Regions from separate parts of the Geodermatophilus sp. SYSU D00696 genome, predicted to be linked through region 3. Evidence: riboswitches for the same ligand, from Rfam matches in the RefSeq annotation. Region 3 holds a riboswitch; each other region holds the start of a gene.
What was found. A riboswitch is a leader RNA that binds a small molecule or an ion and turns the genes downstream of it on or off. The one in region 3 is predicted to bind cyclic di-AMP.

Region 1: it holds a riboswitch for cyclic di-AMP, as region 3 does, so the genes downstream of both, ACI79O_RS21800 (NlpC/P60 family protein) here and ACI79O_RS00035 (hypothetical protein) in region 3, are expected to answer to the same signal.
Region 2: it holds a riboswitch for cyclic di-AMP, as region 3 does, so the genes downstream of both, ACI79O_RS08425 (C40 family peptidase) here and ACI79O_RS00035 (hypothetical protein) in region 3, are expected to answer to the same signal.
Region 4: it holds a riboswitch for cyclic di-AMP, as region 3 does, so the genes downstream of both, ACI79O_RS15055 (aggregation-promoting factor C-terminal-like domain-containing protein) here and ACI79O_RS00035 (hypothetical protein) in region 3, are expected to answer to the same signal.

The regions. Positions count from the first base shown of each region.
Region 1 is NZ_JBJGYY010000049.1:14,764-18,922, reverse strand. It holds gene ACI79O_RS21805 (M48 family metallopeptidase) at 1-956, opposite strand, end outside; gene ACI79O_RS21800 (NlpC/P60 family protein) at 1,148-2,389, opposite strand; cyclic di-AMP (ydaO/yuaA leader) riboswitch at 2,406-2,584, opposite strand; gene ACI79O_RS21795 (hypothetical protein) at 2,745-3,059, opposite strand; gene ACI79O_RS21790 (NlpC/P60 family protein) at 3,172-4,159, opposite strand, start outside.
Region 2 is NZ_JBJGYY010000010.1:19,539-23,697, forward strand. It holds gene ACI79O_RS08405 (MBL fold metallo-hydrolase) at 1-537, shown strand, start outside; gene ACI79O_RS08410 (hypothetical protein) at 553-852, opposite strand; gene ACI79O_RS08415 (hypothetical protein) at 936-1,133, opposite strand; gene ACI79O_RS08420 (hypothetical protein) at 1,381-1,533, opposite strand; cyclic di-AMP (ydaO/yuaA leader) riboswitch at 1,888-2,039, shown strand; gene ACI79O_RS08425 (C40 family peptidase) at 2,052-2,573, shown strand; gene ACI79O_RS08430 (carbohydrate kinase family protein) at 2,630-3,544, shown strand; gene ACI79O_RS08435 (extracellular catalytic domain type 2 short-chain-length polyhydroxyalkanoate depolymerase) at 3,547-4,159, opposite strand, start outside.
Region 3 is NZ_JBJGYY010000001.1:5,785-9,943, forward strand. It holds gene xylA (xylose isomerase) at 1-265, opposite strand, end outside; gene ACI79O_RS00030 (ROK family transcriptional regulator) at 369-1,601, shown strand; gene ACI79O_RS00035 (hypothetical protein) at 1,589-2,557, opposite strand; cyclic di-AMP (ydaO/yuaA leader) riboswitch at 2,811-2,964, opposite strand; gene ACI79O_RS00040 (DNA-directed RNA polymerase subunit alpha C-terminal domain-containing protein) at 3,092-3,688, opposite strand; gene ACI79O_RS00045 (protein kinase domain-containing protein) at 3,714-4,159, opposite strand, start outside.
Region 4 is NZ_JBJGYY010000022.1:34,760-38,918, reverse strand. It holds gene ACI79O_RS15065 (FAS1-like dehydratase domain-containing protein) at 1-12, opposite strand, end outside; gene ACI79O_RS15060 (alkene reductase) at 85-1,161, shown strand; gene ACI79O_RS15055 (aggregation-promoting factor C-terminal-like domain-containing protein) at 1,226-1,861, opposite strand; cyclic di-AMP (ydaO/yuaA leader) riboswitch at 2,108-2,264, opposite strand; gene ACI79O_RS15050 (VOC family protein) at 2,479-2,904, opposite strand; gene ACI79O_RS15045 (TcmI family type II polyketide cyclase) at 2,901-3,584, opposite strand; gene ACI79O_RS15040 (hypothetical protein) at 3,595-3,792, shown strand; gene ACI79O_RS15035 (cytochrome P450 family protein) at 3,761-4,159, opposite strand, start outside.

The sequences.
Region 1 (4,159 bases), on a different contig from region 3:
AGCAGCGCCGGCCGGGACAGCAGCCACCCCAGCAGTGCCACCGCCGCGGCCGCGCCGAGGGCGCCCAGCAGCGTGCCGGTCAGGACGTCGTCGGCGGCGACGTGCCCGAGCTCGTGGGCGACGATCGACTCGATCTCGTCGTCGGGGACGTCGGCGAGCAGGGTGTCGTAGACGACGACGCGGCGGGTGGACCCGAACCCGGACACGTAGGCGTTCAGCCGCGTCGTCCGGCGCGAGGCGTCGGCGACCAGGACGTCCTCGACCGGGTTGCCGCTCTCCTCGGCGAGCTGGAGCAGGTCGGTGCGCAGCTGTCCGGCCGGCAGCGGCTCGAAGCGGTTGAACGCCGGCTCGATGACCACCGGGTAGAGGAACGAGCCGGCCACCACGAGCCCCGCCGCGCCGGCTGCCGCCCACGCCCACCAGGTGCGCGGCGCCCGGCGGGCCAGCCACACCAGGGCGAGCAGGGTGAGCGCGGTCAGGCCGGCGTCGATGGCGGTGGAGACCGCGACGTCGCGCAGCCACAGCCCCCAGGACCGGGTCGACAGGCCGTAGCGGTGCCGCACGACCTCGCCGTAAGCCGACAGCGGCAGCGTGACCAGCCGGCCGGCGACCACCAGCGCGACCGTGCCGAGGAGCAGCGTGAGCGGCCAGCGCCCACCCACGGGACGGCCGACCGCGGTGACCAGCCGGCTGCCCAGGCGCGTGAGGCCGAGCAGCGCCGAGACGGTGAGGCCGAGCAGCAGGCCCACCAGCGAGGCGGGGCGGACCGCGGCGGCGAAGGCCTCGGCCCGGCGCACCACCTCGGCGGGCAGCCCGGCGTCGGCGCTGAGCGGCGTCGCGCCACCGGGCGGGGTGGGCAGCACCGTCCAGGGCGTCCGGACGGCGACGACGACCACGAACGCCGCACCGAGAACGAGCGCGACCAGCAGGGCGGCGCGGGAGGCGGTCCGGTTCACCCGCCCGCCCAGCTCACGCGGCCGATCCTAGGCGGACCGGCCCGCCCGGCCGCCCCGGTCCCCGGACCCGGCACCGGCCACGACGAGGGCCGGTGACCCGTGAGGGTCACCGGCCCTGGCGACGTGCTGGGTTGGCCATCCCCCAGGGGCCCGCCGCGAGCGTCCGAACGGCGGGGGGAGGGGTCCTTCCGTCAGGCGATGCGGCGCATGGCGGTGATGCCGCTCATCGAGTCGACGGACACCACCTTGACCGGCACGCCGGAGGTCGAGGCGTGCACCATCTGGCCGCCGCCGATGTACATGGAGACGTGGCTGACCGGGCTGTAGTAGAAGATCAGGTCGCCCGGCTGCAGCTCCGACCGCGAGACGGCGGTGCCCATCTGCGACTGCATCCGGCTGGAGTGCGGCAGGCTGATCCCGGCCGCCGCGTAGGCGTACTGGGTCAGGCCCGAGCAGTCGAAGGCGTTCGGCCCGCCGGCGCCCCACACGTAGGGGTCGCCCACCTGCGCCAGCGCCGTCTGCACCGCCACCTGCGCGGCGCCGCTATACCCACCCGCGGGGGCCGCCGGAGCCGGGGCGGCCGCCGCCGGAGCCGCCGCCGCCGGAGCCGCCGCGGCCGGAGCCGCCGCCGCGGGAGCCGCGGGAGCCGCAGCCGCCGGGGCGGCCGCCGCGGGAGCAGCCGCTGCGGCCGCCGCCTCGGCCGCGGCGTCGGCGGCGGCCTCGGCCTCGGCGGCGAGCGCCTGCTGCCGCGCGGCCTCGGTCAGCGCCTCGAACTGGGCCTCGTAGTCGGCGATGTCGGCCTCGAGCCGCTCCTCCTGGGCGTCGAGCTCCTCGAGCGTGGCCTCCGCATCGGCCCGGGCGGCGTCGGCCTCGCGCTGCGCCTCCTCCGCCGCGGTGGCGGCCTCGCCGACCTGCGCGAGCACGTCGGTGGTGTGGCCGGAGATGTGGTCGAGGGTGGCCAGCGAGCTGACGAACTCGTCGGCCGAGTCGCTGGTCATCAGCAGGTCCAGCTGGGCGAAGGTGTCGTTGCTGCTGGTCCAGGCACTGCGGGCGACCTGGCGGATCTGCCCGTCGAGGTCCTGCAGCCGGGAGCGGGCGTCGCCGAGGGCCCGCTCGGCGGCCTCGGCGGCGGCCTGCTGGCGGGAGAGGACCTCGCGGGCCTCGTTGACCTGCTCGCTGACCGCCTCGAGCCGGCGGCCGGCGTCGGCGGCGAGCTCGGCGGCCTGCTCGGGGGTGGCGGCCCGCTCGGGGTCGGCGACCGCGGTGCCGGGCACGAGGGCCACGGTCAGGGCGGCGGCGGTGCCGACCAGCGCGACCCGGCCGAGGAGCCGGCGCGGTGAGCGGCGGTGCGGGCCGGCGACGCGGGCGGTCGCGGGTGCGGAGGAGGTGGACTGTGCGCAGGCATGCCCCGGGCAGGGGCGGGGGGTCGCCACGGGCGGCGGCTCTCCGTTCTTCCTCAGCAACCGCCTACCGAGTTAGCTGACGGGTTCGGGCTGGGAAGACGTGCCCTATCAGGCGTGCGCCGGCGGGCCGGTGCACGCGAGAACTCACCCCAGTGCTGCGGTGGGTCCCCGGCTCACCTCGCGCGCACCCGCAGGCGGCGTCCGGTGACTCGGCGGTGACCGGCCGAGGTCACCTCGCGTCAGGTGACGACCACCCGGCCGGACGCGGTCACAGTACGGACGTGATGAGTTTGTGACAAACGGGACCCCTGCTGACTGTGAGAACACGCACAGTGAGCAGTAGCGCCCACTCCGGTGTGTACCCGTTCGGGCGTCGACCTGCGCCTCAGCCGGTGCGGCGCCGTCCGCCGGGACGCTCCCCGCGCGCCGGGCGGTGACGCAACGGAGGCACCAGGCCGACCTCCGCCAGCGCCCGCACGGCGCGCCGCTCGACGTCGTCGAACTCCACGACCACGCCCGACGGCGGGGGCACCGCGTCCCCGGCGGCCGGCCCGGTCGCCCGCGCGGCCGGGACCGGCGGCACCGGCAGCAGCACGGGCCCGGTGCCCCTCTCCGCCGGCGGCGCACCCAGCAGGACGGTGACGACGCAGTCGGCGCAGCCGGTGCCGCGCACGGTGCAGGTGTCGCAGTCGATGAGCATGGCCGTGTCCCCCCTCCGGTGCCCCGGGCCGCCCCGGGTGCCGGGCCGCGGTCGGGACGGGTCTCCCTGTCGGTTGCTCCGCACGCTAGGGACGGCCACCGACAGTCCCGGCTCAGCTGCCCGCGAACTCCCAGTGCCAGGGCTCCTCGCGGCCGTTGCCCGGGTCCGCCCAGGTGGGGTGCAGCCAGCCGAAGCGGCCGGCGTTGGCCACCATCCAGGCGTACTGCGGGGTGCCGAAGGTCTCGATGCCGCCGCACAGGTCGACCGCCAGCCCCCAGCCGTGGTTGCTCGTCCCCGGGACCGCGGCCAGGGCCGGTTTCTCGCCGTAGAGCCGGACCTGGCCGGCGTAGGTGCGGTAGGAGTCGGTGATGCAGACCGGCCGGCCGAACTCCGCCTCGAACGCCGCGCTCATCGCCCGGTAGGCCGCGGCGGCGTCGCAGCGCAGCGCGTGCCCGCCCACGCCGAGGGGGCACAGCGCGCTGGGCGGGACGAGGCCGTTGGGGTACCCGCCCCAGGCGCGGGTCCCGTCGAAGCTGGGCGGGTACACGGTGTTGCCGCACTCCACCCGCAGCGCACCGCCCGAGGGCCCCGGCGCGGCCACCTCGGGGCGAGTGCCGAGGGCCGGCCGGCCCACGTGCAGCACCTGGTCGGCGGGCAGCCGGCGGACGACGACCGCGCCGGCCCGCCCGTCGGCGGCCAGCATCGTCTCCCGGTCCAGCGCGATGCCGACGTGGCCGAGCCCCGACTCGGGCGTCCCGAGGAACACCAGGTCGCCGGGCAGCACGTCGGCCGGGTCGACCGGCACCGTGACGGCGTACAGCCCGGCCTGGTCGGCGGGCAGGTCGACGCCCGCGGCGCCGTAGACCGTGGAGACCAGCGAACCGCAGTCCCAGGAGTCCGGGCCGGCCGTCCCCGGCGCGTAGGGCTGCCCCAGCGTGTCCATCGCCGCGCTGACGGCGGCCACCGTCTCGGCGGGCAGCACCAGCAGCGACGTCGGCTCGCGCGGGAACTGGGCGGCGCCCCGCTGGGCGCCCCCCGCGGCGTCCCCGACCGGGACCAGCCCGGCCGGCAGGCCGGCCGCGGGGGCGGCCAGGGCCGAG
Region 2 (4,159 bases), on a different contig from region 3:
TTCACCGGCGCGCTGACCCTGCACCTCGGGGAGCGGGCGGTCGAGCTGCACGCGGTGGGCCCGGCGCACACGCGCGGCGACGTCGTCGTCTGGCTGCCCGGCGAGCGGGTGGCCTTCGCGGGCGACGTCGCCTTCGCCGGCGGCCAGCCGTTCCTCGCCGAGGGCAGCGTGGCCGGGTACCCGCGGGCGCTGGCCGCACTGCGGGCGCTGGAGCCGGAGGTGCTGGTGCCCGGGCACGGCCCGGTGTGCCGCGGGGACCAGGTCCCCCGGCTGCTCGACGACCTCGCCGGCTACGCGGCCTTCGTCGACGCGACGGCGCGCGAGGGGCACGCGGCGGGGTGGTCGCCGCTGGAGACCGCGCGCCGGCACGCGGGCAACCCCTACGCGGCGTGGCAGGAGTCCGAGCGGCTCGTGGGCAACCTGCACCGGGCGTACGCGGAGCTCGATGGCCGGCCCCACGGCGAGCGGCTGCCGCTGGCCGGCATCTGGCCCGACATGGTCGCTTTCCACGGCGGCCCCATCGGCTGCCGGGCCTGAGGGCGTCCCCGGCGGTCACGCCGGCGCGGGGGCACCGTCCAGGCACCGCCGGGCCGCTGGGCGCATCCCGAGTCCCGCGAGGATCCCCCCGGCCCGGCACCGGCGCTCGCGGGCGCGCTCGCGCAACAGGGCGCCGAGCGCGGCGTTGACCGACCGGTCGGCGCGGCGCTCGAGGAACTCCGCCGTCGCCAGGTGGGTCGCTGCCCGCCGCAGTGCCTCCACGTGCTCGAGCCGCTCCTGCGGTCGACTTCCGGTCGGGGACCCGGCGGTCCCGTCCGCGCCCGCTGCAGCGCTGGTCGTGCTCGTGGTCGTCATCGCGTCCCTCGCCTCCGTCGGTCCCCGCATCTGTGGAGACGCCGGAAGGCGGCGGGGATGACGCGGCGCGGGGAACGAGGCGGTCAGCTGCCGGGGAAGCCCGGGCGGTCGCCGGTGCCCATCCCGCTCTCACCGGCGCGGGGCGACTGGTCGGGCGCGGCGCCCACCTCGGCGTCCTCGTCGTCGTGGACGGGGCGCTCGCCGGGCAGCACGTCGTCGTCCTGCCCGGAGCGGTCGTTCGTGCCGCCGTACGGCCGTCCGGTCATCGAGCCCTCGGTCACTGCGGACCTCCTCCGCCGAGCACCGACCGGCCGGCTGGGCTCACCCCGGTCGGTGCCGGGGTGCCCGGCCGGCCGGCTGCGGAAACCGTCGCCCCGAGACGCGGTGTGCCGGCTGATCCCGTGCTCTGCCGGCTCGATCACGCCCGCAGAGCGCCGGGAGAGCCGGCAATGGGGCGGCAACCAGCGCGAGAAGCACCGCGCCCCCCGTCCCGGAGCGGGACGGGGGGCGCGGTAGGGCGTCGGTCGGTCAGTAGGCCCGGCCGCTCGTGCCGCCCTTCTTGTTCTTGTTCTGGAAGTCGCGGACGAACTGCTTGATCTTCGCCTGGTTCTGCGGCTTCTGGAGCTCCTGCACCACCTTGGCGGCGACGCCCGAAGCCACGAGCTTCCTCAACATCCCCACGGGGTCCTCCTCCTGTCGGCTCCTGTCCCGTTGCCCCGTCAACGCGCGGGGCAACCGTGGGGATCCCGGCCTTTCACCCGTTCCACCGGTGGCGGGCCGCTGACGGGGCGTACGGACGCACCGTTGCGTCCTTTCTCGTCCCGTCCGGCGTGTCGGCGCCCGACCGGGTGCCGCCGCGTGTCCAGGACCTGGGCGTGCCCGGTGGTCGCGCTGGCGTGTCGGGTCCGGGAGGCCAGTCAAATCCGCAGGTCCGCGCCGGGCGTGGCGCCGCGTTCCGTCGGTTGAGGGCCCCCTGACCCCTCCCTACCGTCGTCGCCGGTCCGCCAGGGTCCTTCGTCGCGCCCCGTGCGACACCTGGTGGCCACGCCGAACCGGGTGCCGGAATCAGCCGGCAGCCCGGGCCGGGGACCCACTGCAGCACTGGGGTGGAGCGCGACTCGTCGCGCCGGGCGACTCCTCCGTCCGAACCCGTCAGCTAACCCGGTAGGCGGTCGCGGAGAACAGGAGAACCGTCGTCCATGACGACTGCACGCACGTCCACCGCTCGTCGCTCGTTCCGCGGCATCGCCGTCGCGGCCATCGCCGGAGCCGGCATCGTCCTCTCGCCCCTCCCGGCCTCGGCTGCCGCGGGCGGTGGTGGTGGCACCGCGACCGGGACGGTGGCCGCCGCGCCGGCGCCTGCGCCCACCGGCGCGGCCCAGGTCGCCGTCGACACCGCGCTCGCCCAGGTCGGTGACCGGTACGTCTACGGCGCCACCGGGCCGGACTCCTTCGACTGCTCGGGCCTGACCAGCTTCGCCTACAAGGCGGCCGGCGTCTCGATCCCGCGCACGTCGAAGGCCCAGTCGACCTTCGGCACCGCGGTGGCGAAGGCCGACCTCCAGCCCGGTGACCTGGTGTTCTTCTACAGCCCGGTGTCGCACGTGGGCATGTACATCGGCAACGGCCAGATGGTCCACGCCTCGACCGCCAGCAAGCCGGTGGCCGTCGTCGACCTCGACTCGATGCCGAGCTACGCGGGCGCCCGCCGGGTCGCCTGACGCACGTCGCGGAACGGTGCCCCGGCCGGGCCCTCCGGCCGGGGCACTCTCGTGTCGTGGTGCACGAGGACGGTCCCCGGTGGCCCCGCCGCGCCGGCTCCGGACCGGTGGTGGCGGTGGGCAAGCTCGTCGCCGACCAGCTGCTGGAGCTCACCGCTCCGCTGGTGGTCGGGAGCCAGCAGCGGGTGGCCCGGACGACGACGGCGGGCGGGGCGCCGGCCAACGTGACGGCGAACCTGGCCCGTCGCGGCACCCCGGCGCGGTTCGCGGGCTGGGCCGGGGCCGATCCGCTCGCGGACACGGTGCTCGCCGGACTGGCCGGGCGCGGGGTGGAGACGGCGGTGGTCCGCCGTGGCCGCACTCCCCTGTCGACGGTGCTCGTCCACCCCGACGGCGAGCGCACGCTGCTCACCGACCGCGGCGAGGGCGGGCTCGAGCCGGACGACGTCCGCGCCGCGTGGCTCGCCGGCGCGGCCGCCGTCCACCTCGACGGCTACGACCTGTTGCCTGGCCGTTTCCCGGACGCGCTCCGGGCAGCTGCCTCGCTCGCCCGGGACGCCGGCGTGCCGGTCACCGTCGACGTGGCGGCCGCGACGCGGATCGAGCGCCACGGGGCCGACGCGTACCGGGAGCTGCTCGTGGCGCTGCGGCCGGACGTCCTGTTCTGCAACGCCGTCGAGGCCGCGGTGCTGGGATTGGACGGCGACCGGCCCGCGTGGGCGCCGGCACTGGTCCTCGTGCACGCCGGCGCCCGGCCCACCCGGGTGCTCACCGCGGCGGGTGCGTGGCAGGTGCCGGTGGAGCCCCTGCCGGAGGGACGGCTCCGCGACACCACCGGCTGCGGGGACGCCGTCGCCGCCGGGGTGCTGGCCGGCTGGCGGGCGGGGGCGCCGGTCCTGGACGCGGTCCGCGCCGGCCACGAGGTGGCCGCGGTGGTCGCGGGTGTGGTCGGGGCCCAGCCGCCGCCCTGAGGTCAGCCGCCGAGGGCGCTCACCATGGCCATCACGGTCGCCATCTGCGGGCCGCGCTTGGTCGCGTAGTCGACGTCGCCGGGCCCGAGGTAGCCCCACCAGTCCCAGCAGCCCTTGGGGTTGCCCAGGGTGGCGTCGGGCCGGGCCTGCGGATACAGGACGACGAAGCGGTTGGTGTCGGCGTAGGCGTTGAGGTTGGACAGGTCGACGAAGGTGCGACCGATCTGCTCGGCGGTCTGCTGGCACCCGTGCAGTGCCACGACGACCCGACAGCCGGCGGTCGGCCTGGTGCAGTCGCGCGGGGTGTAGAGGTAGCCGGTCGACCCCATGCCGATGGCGGCCGCGCCGGTGCGGGTGACGTCGCCGATGCCCGGCGAGGCGGGGACCGCGTACGGGTCCTGGGAGAACTCGGTGACGGTGCCGCGCGGCTTGCCGGTGTTCGGTGCCTGCACCGAGCCGAACAGCACGCGCAGCGACTCGGCCTGGGCGTCGTAGGGCGAGCAGTTGTTGACGTACGGCGCTCCGGTGGCCCCGCAGGCCACCGGCCCGAGCGGGCTGATCCAGCCGTGGCCGGCCGCGATCGTGGACTGGTAGGTCAGCGGCACGCCGTAGTGG
Region 3 (4,159 bases):
CCATCGGCACGACCAGGCCGGTGTCGGCCAGCGCCTGCTTGAAGCGCTCGATGGTCTTGGCGCGCTGGTCGTCGTCGCTGCCGAACGGGATCACGTCGTCGTCGTGGAAGGTGACGCCGTAGGCGCCCAGCTCGGCGAGCTTCTCGACGGACTCGACCGGGTCGATCGCCGGACGGGTCGCGTCACCGAAGGGGTCGCGGGCCGGCCAGCCGACCGTCCACAGACCGAAGGTGAACCTGTCCTCACGGGTGGGCTGCAGGGGCATGGGGATCCTTCCGCCGGGCACCGGGGCGCTCGTCCGGGTGACGCGGGCCACCGCTTTTGTGCTGCGGTAGAACATAAACGATCCACCCGGCTAACCTCAACCCGTGTCCGACGGCCGCGTCCTCACCGGTGCCCGGCAGTCGACGCTGCGGGCGACCAACCTGGCGCTGGTCCTGCGCGCGGTGTGCGCCGACCCCGGCGAGCTGTCGCGGGCCGGCGTCGCGGCGGCGCTGGGCACCACGCGCGGCACGGCGTCCCGGCTGGTCGACGACCTGGTCGCCGGCGGCCTGCTCGACGAGGTCGAGCGCGGGCCGGCGTCGCGCCGGGGCCGGCCGGCCACCCCGCTGGCACCGGGGTCGGGGCCGGCGGGGCTGGGCATGCAGGTCGACGCCGGGCTGGTCGCGGTCCGGGTGGTCGACCTGCGCGGGCGGACGGTCGCCGAGCGGCTGCACGAGGAGGACCTGCGCGGCAGCGACCCGGTCGCCACGCTGGACCGGCTCGGCCGGCTGGGCGCCGAGGTGCTCGGGTCGCTGCCCGCCGGTGTGCGGGTGGTGGGCGCCGGGCTCGCGCTGCCCGGCCTGGTCGACGCCGGGCGGGGCCTGCTGCTGCGGGCGCCCAACCTCGGCTGGTCGCGGGTGCGCCCCGCCGACGTGCTGGCCGACCTGCTCCCCGACGGGCTGGTCCCGGTGCTCGGCAACGAGGCCGACCTCGCCGCGCGCTGCGTCGCGCAGAGCGCCCCGGGCCGGCCGGGGCCGCACCGGGACTTCGTCTACCTGTCGGGGCAGATCGGCATCGGCGGGGCCGCGGTGCTCGGCGGCCGGGTGATGACCGGCAGCTCGGGCTGGGCCGGCGAGATCGGCCACGTCTGCGTCGACCCGGCCGGGCCGGACTGCCCGTGCGGGTCGACCGGGTGCCTGGAGCGCTACGCCGGCCGGCTGGCGCTGCTGGCCGCCGCCGGGGTGCCCGCCGACGCCGGCCCCGCGGAGCTGCGGGCCCGCGCCGAGGCCGGCGACCCCGGCGCCCGCCGCGCGCTCGACCGCGCGGCGTGGGCGCTGGGCGTCGCGCTGGCCGGGGTGGTCAACGTGCTCGACATCCCCACGGTGGTGCTCGGCGGTCACCTCGCCGAGCTGACCGACCTGCTGCGCCCGGGGCTGGAGGAGCACCTGGCCCGGCGGGTGCTCTCGGCCCGGTGGCGCCGGCCGTTCGTGGCGGCGGGCGGCGCCGTGCCGGCCGCGGGGGCGACCGGCGCGGCGCTGCGCGCGCTCGACGCGGTGCTCGAGGACCCGGTGCGCTGGCTGGCGCCCGCGGCGCGGGAGGTCGCGGCTCAGCCCACGTAGTTGACGTGCACGTGGTCGTAGTGGTTGGCCGTGACGCCGCCCCGGTCGGCCATGGTCGACCACGAGCCACCCGGCGAGGAGAGCATCCGCTGCTCCCAGATGAGGTAGTCGACGCCGAGCTCGTCCCAGTGCTCGACGTGGTACTGCACGATCGCGTCGCCGAGGGCGGCGTCGGTCAGCACCATGTAGTCCAGCGCCAGGCCGGAGGGGTGCCCGCCCGGGTCGGCCGCGCTCGCGCGGGTGCCGCCGAGGGTGATCGACGCGGCGCCGGGGACGTTGCTGACCACGGCGTCGGCGGCGGCCTGCACCACCGAGCGCACCGGGCCCGAGGTGTTGGTGATCCGGGCGACGCGGGAGGCCGTGGTCCCCGACGACGAGGACGAGGCCGACGACGAGGCGGCCGGGGAGGACGCCGCCTCCGACCCGCCGGACTCCCCCTCGGCCTCCTCCGCCGCCGCCTGCGCCTCCGCGGCCTCCGCGGCGGTCTGGGCCTCCGCGGCCGCGGCCGCCTCGGCGGCGGCCCGCTCGGCGGCGGCCTGCGCCTCCGCGGCGGCCTGCGCCTCGGCGGCGAGCCGCGCGGCCTCGGCCGCCTGCGCGTCGCGCACGGCCTGGTCGGCACCGGCCTGCGCCTGTGCGGCGGCGGTCTCGGCGGCCTCGCGGCTGCCGCGGCTGGCCGCCAGCTCCTCGAGCACCTGCAGGTCCTGCGGCTGCACCTGCGGGACCTCGGTCGCGGTGCCGGTCTGCGCGGGCAGGCCCAGCGCCTGGGCGACGGTCACGGTCTCCGACGTCCCCGCCTGCGCCTCGGCGGCCGGGTCGGGGCCGACCAGCACGTTGGCCACCAGCGCGCCGGCGGCGGCGACGCCGAGCAGCAGCGCGGGGCGGCGGACGGGGGCGCGGCGGGACCGGCGGGCGGCGCCGGCGGCGGGCCGCGGGATCTCGGCGGTGGGGGCGTCCATCGGGGGGAGGTGCTCCAGGGGTACGGGCACGGCGCGGCCGGCGGCGGCGCCGTGGAGGGGTGCGGGGCAGTGGGCGGCACCGGCCGTCGGGGCGACGCGGGCGCACCGGCGGGCACCACCCGAGGAGCTCGGGTGGGCGCGGTGCGGCGTCGGGACGGCCGGGCGCGGTCAGATGCGGGAGCGCACCCGGGTGCGGCGGAGCCGGCGGGGTGGTGCGGTCGTGCTGCAGAAGCGCGCCATCCGGCGGGCTCTCCGTTTCTCCCGTGGGCCGCCTACCGGGTCAGCTGACGGGTTCGGGCGGGAAGCAGCCCTACCCGCGGCCGGACGGTGTCCGGCGGGCGGGATTCACCCCAGTGGTGCGGTGGGTCCCCGGCTCGCCCGGGAGGGCGACTCGGCGGCATCCGTCCGGACTCCCCGGACGGGGACTGACGGCCGGTCGGACGGCGGCCACGGTAACCGTCGTTACCGCACCGTGACAATCCCGCGGCGGCGGAGCGTGACGAGCATCGCGTGTCGCGGCGGCGTGTCGGGCCGTCAGGCGCCGAGCAGCCGCCGCAGCCAGTCGACCTGGGTGCGCACCGACCACAGCGCGAGGCGGCCGGGCACGGTCACCGCGGCGCGGGCCACCCGCACCCCGAGCCGCACCAGGTCGGCGTACTCGGCCGGCCGGGGTGCAGGCGCCGGGCGGGCGGCGCGGCGCGGGGCGGACGCGGGCGGGGCCGCCTCCGCCTCGGGCTGCGGACCGGGCGCCGTCCCCTGCTCCGGCGCGGGGGCCCCGGGCACCAGCAGGTCGAGGCCGCTGCGCCGGCGGGGGTCCCGCAGCGAGGCGAAGGAGGGGATCTCCGGCGCGTCGGGCGCCCCGTCGTCCTCGGCCGGCAGCGACAGCTGCCCGTCGCGCGCCGCCGTCCCCGATCGGGGCAGCGGCGTGGGCGGCTCCGGCACGACGCGGCGGATCGCCGTCACCAGGCCCGCGCCCAGCCCGGGCACGGCGGCGAGCTCACGGCGGCTGAGGGCGGCGAGCGCGGCGACGTCGGTGATGCCGGCGCGGGTCAGCGCGGTGACTGCCCGGGTGGGCAGGCCCAGCGTCTCGATCGTCCCCGCCGGAGCGTCCCCCGGTGACCTGGTCGGCATGGCGGAGGACCCTAACCGCCCGCGGTCAGCCGGCCGCACCCGTGTCGGGAGCCGCGCTGCCCCCGTCGGGTGCCGACGACGTCGCCGACCCCGGGGACGTCGCGCCCGACGACCCCGACGGCGCGGGCTCCGAGGGCTCGCTCGGGGCGGGCTCCGACGGCTCGCTCGGGGCCGCCCCGGTCGGGTCGGTCGGGGCCGGCTCGGTCGGGGCGCTGTCCGAGGGCGCCGGCTCGGTCGGCGCGGGCCCGGTGGGGTCGGTCGGGGCCGGCTCGGTCGGGACGCTGTCCGAGGGCGCGGGCTCGGACGGGGCGGGCTCCGAGGACACCGCGTCCGAGGGGGCCGCGTCGGAGGGGGCCGCGTCGGAGGGCGCGGGCTCGGCCGGCGCGGGCTCGGCCGGCGCGGGCTCGGGGGACGCTGCGTCCGGGGACACGGCGGCGTCCGACGGTCCCGGTTCCGCGGGCGCGGGCTCGG
Region 4 (4,159 bases), on a different contig from region 3:
CAGGGAGGACACGGCGTCATCGTGCCGCCTGTGACGCCGCCCGCACCCCGGAATGGCGCGGGCCGTGCGGGTGTCGGAACCGGCGTGGACCTGTTCTCACCCGTGAAACTCGGCGACCTCGAGCTCGCCAACCGCGTGGCCATGGCGCCCCTGACCCGGATGCGGTCCGGCTCCTCGGGCGTGCCCGGCGACCTCGTCGTCGAGCACTACGCGCAGCGCGCCGGCGTTGGCCTGGTCGTCACCGAGGGCACCTACCCGAACCACGAGTCGCAGTCCTTCGTCGGCCAGCCCGGCATCGTCACCGACGAGCAGGTGGCCGGCTGGCGCCGCGTCGCCGAGGCGGTGCACGCCCGCGGCGGCCGGATCGTCCTGCAGGTCATGCACGGCGGGCGGGTCACCCACCCCGACGTCAACGGCGGCCGCCGCGTGGTGGCCCCCAGCGCCATCGCGATCGACGGCGCCGGCCACACCGAGAAGGGCAAGCAGCCCTACCCGGTGCCGCACGCGCTGACCACCGAGGAGGTCCGGGACGTCGTCCGGGACTTCCGGCGGGCCGCCGAGCGCGCCGTGGAGGCCGGGCTGGACGGCGTGGAGGTCCACGGCGCCAACGGCTACCTGCTGCACGAGTTCATGGCGCCGTCGTCCAACGTCCGCGACGACGAGTACGGCGGCTCGCCGGAGAACCGGGCCCGCCTGGTGGCCGAGGTGGTCACCGCGGTCGCCGACGCGATCGGCGCCGGCCGCGTGGGCCTGCGGATCTCGCCCGAGCACGGCATCCAGGACGTCCTCGAGCCCGACCGCGGCGACGTCCTCGCCACCTACGGCGCGCTGCTCGACCGGCTGCGTCCGCTCGGCCTGGCCTACCTGTCGGTGCTGCACCGGGAGCCCGCCGGCGACCTGGTCCAGGAGCTGCGCCGCCGCTCCGGCGCGCCGCTGATGGCCAACAGCGGCTTCGGCGCCGTCACCACCCGCGAGGAGGCGGTGGCGCTCATCGAGGCCGCGCACGCCGACGTCGTCGCCGTGGGCCGGGCGGTGATCGCCAACCCCGACTTGGTCGAGCGCTGGGCCGGGGAGCACCCGGAGAACGAGATCCGGTCGCACCTGTTCTACGCGTCGGGTGCCGAGGGCTACACCGACTACCCCACACTGCGCGCCAGCTGAGACGCCGCGCGGCGACCCGGGAGCCCTCACCGGACGGGCCGGAGGGGGCTCCCGGGTCAGTCGGTCAGTACCAGTTGTTGGCCTGGAAGTGGCTCCAGGCCGCGCAGGGGCTGCCGTACCGGTTCTCGATGTAGACCAGCCCCGCGTCGATCTGCCGGTACGGGTCCGACGTCTTCGCGATGCCGGTGCCCGCCCAGGTGGAGTCGAGGAACTGGGCGATGCCGTAGGCGGTGCTGCTGGGGTTCTGCGCGTTCGGGTTCCAGCCGCTCTCCCGCTCCCAGAGCTGCTCGAGGCAGCCGAACTGGGTGGCGTTCCCGCCGAGCTGGGCCAGGGCGTAGTCCTTGTAGGCCGCCTCGCCCGAGGCGGCGGGTGCCGCGGCCGGCGCGGGAGCCGGTGCCGGGGCGGGTGCGGAGGCCGGCGCGGGAGCCGGTGCCGCCGCGGGAGCGGCGGGCGCCGCCTCGCCGTCGCCCTGGTTCCAGCCACCGTCGCGGTCACCGTCCCAGCCGCCCCACTGGGAGCTGGAGCTGCGGTCACCGGAGTCCCAGTGGTCGTCGGCTTGGGCCACCGCCTGCCCGCCGAAGGTGAGGGCGAGGGTCATCGCCCCCGTGGCGGTCAGCAGGTGCAGGACGCGGCGGCGCGGTCGCGCGGCGACGAGGGTGTCCTGGGCGGCGGTGTGCTCGAGGTCGGTGGGTGCATGCATCGGGTCGTCCTCCTGGAGGTGTGGTCGCCGGACGCCGTCACCGGACGGCGCCGGGTGGGTCGGGATGCGGTGGGCCCCGAGGCCCGTGAGGGCAGGGGTCGGCAGCCGGGCGCGCGGCACCGGCCGGACCAGGGGCCCGGCTGCGGGCGTGCGACGGCTGCTGCGTGCAGTGGCTGGGCAGGCGGGAGCGCGACGGTCCCGGACCTGGGCGCGCGGGGGCTCGGGGCCCCAGGGCGCGGATGTACTCCGTCCTCCCGTGGCCGCCTACCAGGTGAGCTGACGGGTTCGGGCTGGGAGTGCCCTACCCGCTCCCGGAGGGCCGGGAGCGGGACTCACCCCGGTGGTGCAGGTGGGTCCCCGGCTCGCACCCACGGGGGTGGGCGCGACTCGGCGGCATCCGGCAGGGGCCCCCGGACGGGGACGAGACGACCGGCCGGACGCCGAAACGCTAAGGACGTGACCGGATGGTCACAATCGGAGGTGCCGACCGGAGCGCGACAGGCCGACGCCACGTCCCCTCCGCGCACGGCTGGTCACCCCGCGCGACCAATCTCCTCCGGACACGCCGCGGCCGCCGGGACCACGGGTCCCGGCGGCCGCGTCCGATCGCGTGCGGACTACCCGGGTCGGCGGGCACCGTCCCCGGGGAGGTCGGCTGCGTGGTGCCGCTCGGAGGAGATGCCGACCACGTTGCCGAACGGGTCGACGACGGCGGCGCTGACGATCGGCCCGTGCGGCGTGAGCGGGATGTACTCCTTCGCGCCCATCGCGGTGAGCCGCTCGAGCACGGCGTCGAGGTCGTCGACGTCCCAGTAGCCGACCGCGCCGCCGGTCTCCAGCGCCATGCCCGGAGGGGCGGAGGCGCGGGAGGCGATCGCCAGTGACGTCCCCTCGTCGATGCGGAACTTCGCGTAGCTGGGCCGTCCGCCTGGGCCGGGCCTGGTGAAGCCCGGCCCGGTACCCAGGAGCTCCGTGTACCAGGCGACGGCCGCGGCTACGTCGTCGGCGAAGTAGGTCTGGTTGGCGAACCGGCGCAGGCTCATGACGTGCCCTCGCGGGGCGCGGGAAGCTGGTCCCCGGGCGCCCAGTCGGGAGCCGTCCAGCGGTGGAAGACCCGGGCCACCGAGTCGCGCGGGGTCTGCCACGTCTCGGGGTTGTACGGGCTGACGTAGGGAGCCAGGTCCTCCATGACCTTGGCGAATGCCGGCCGCATGGACTCGTGGTTCTGCCGCACGGCCGCCGCCTTGGCCCGGTCCTGCTCCAGGAGGTGCACGAATACGTCTTCCATGGAGTACAGCCAGCGGCCGGTGACGCCGGTCTCCGTGGGCAGGCCACCCGCGTCGGATGCGGCGAACACCCGGGCGATGTCCTCCTCGCTGCCCGGCCGCATCCGCTGGACGATGACGGTCATCTCCCGGTCGGGGGAGACCTCGCCCTCGGGCACCCAGCTGTAGAAGTGCTTCGCCACCGAGTGCGACGGGTTCTGCCAGTAGCTGGGGTAGGGCGTCACGTACGGTGCGATGGCCTCGGCGATCGCCTGGAACGCCGGCAGACCGCGGCGCTGGCCGGAGACCTCCGGGTCCTCCTTGCGCTCGATGACGTGCAGGTAGAGGCCCTCGTAGGAGAGCAGGACCCGCCCGACGACGCCCATGTCCTGCGGCCGGGTGGTCCGGTCGTAGTAGGCGAACACCGGTCCCACCTTGTCCTCGCTGCCAGGCACCATCCGGCAGACGATGACGTTGCGGAACGGCCGCCACGTGGCCGAGTTCCAGCTGGCCGGCGACGTGGACGTGTTCGTGAACTCGACCGTGTCGTTCGCCCAGGGCGGTTCGGTGGGTGTCGTCGTCGCGTCGGCTGCAGGGTCGGCCGACGGGGTCGAGGGCGGCGTGGTCTGGGTCATCACGAGCCTCCTTGGAGAGGGGTGGGGGTGAACCGCAGCGGGAGCTCGAGCAGCCCGCGGAAGGCCGACGCCGCCGGCAGCCACTGCAGCTCCTCGACGGGGACGTCGAGGCGCAGGTCGGGCAGGCGGACGAGGATCCGCCGCAGCGCGGTCGTCGCCTCCAGCCGTGCGAGGGCGGTGCCCAGGCACTTGTGGATGCCGTGCCCGAAGGACAGGTGGTGCGTGGAGCCGCGGGAGAGGTCCAGCGCGTCGGCGTCCGGGACGAACTCCGGGTCGTGGTTGGCCGCGCTGAGCACGATCGTGACGATCGAGCCCGCGGGGACGGTCACGCCGCCGATCTCGAGGTCCTCGGTGGCGAACCGGAAGCTCGACACGGGGACCGAGCCGTCGAAGCGCAG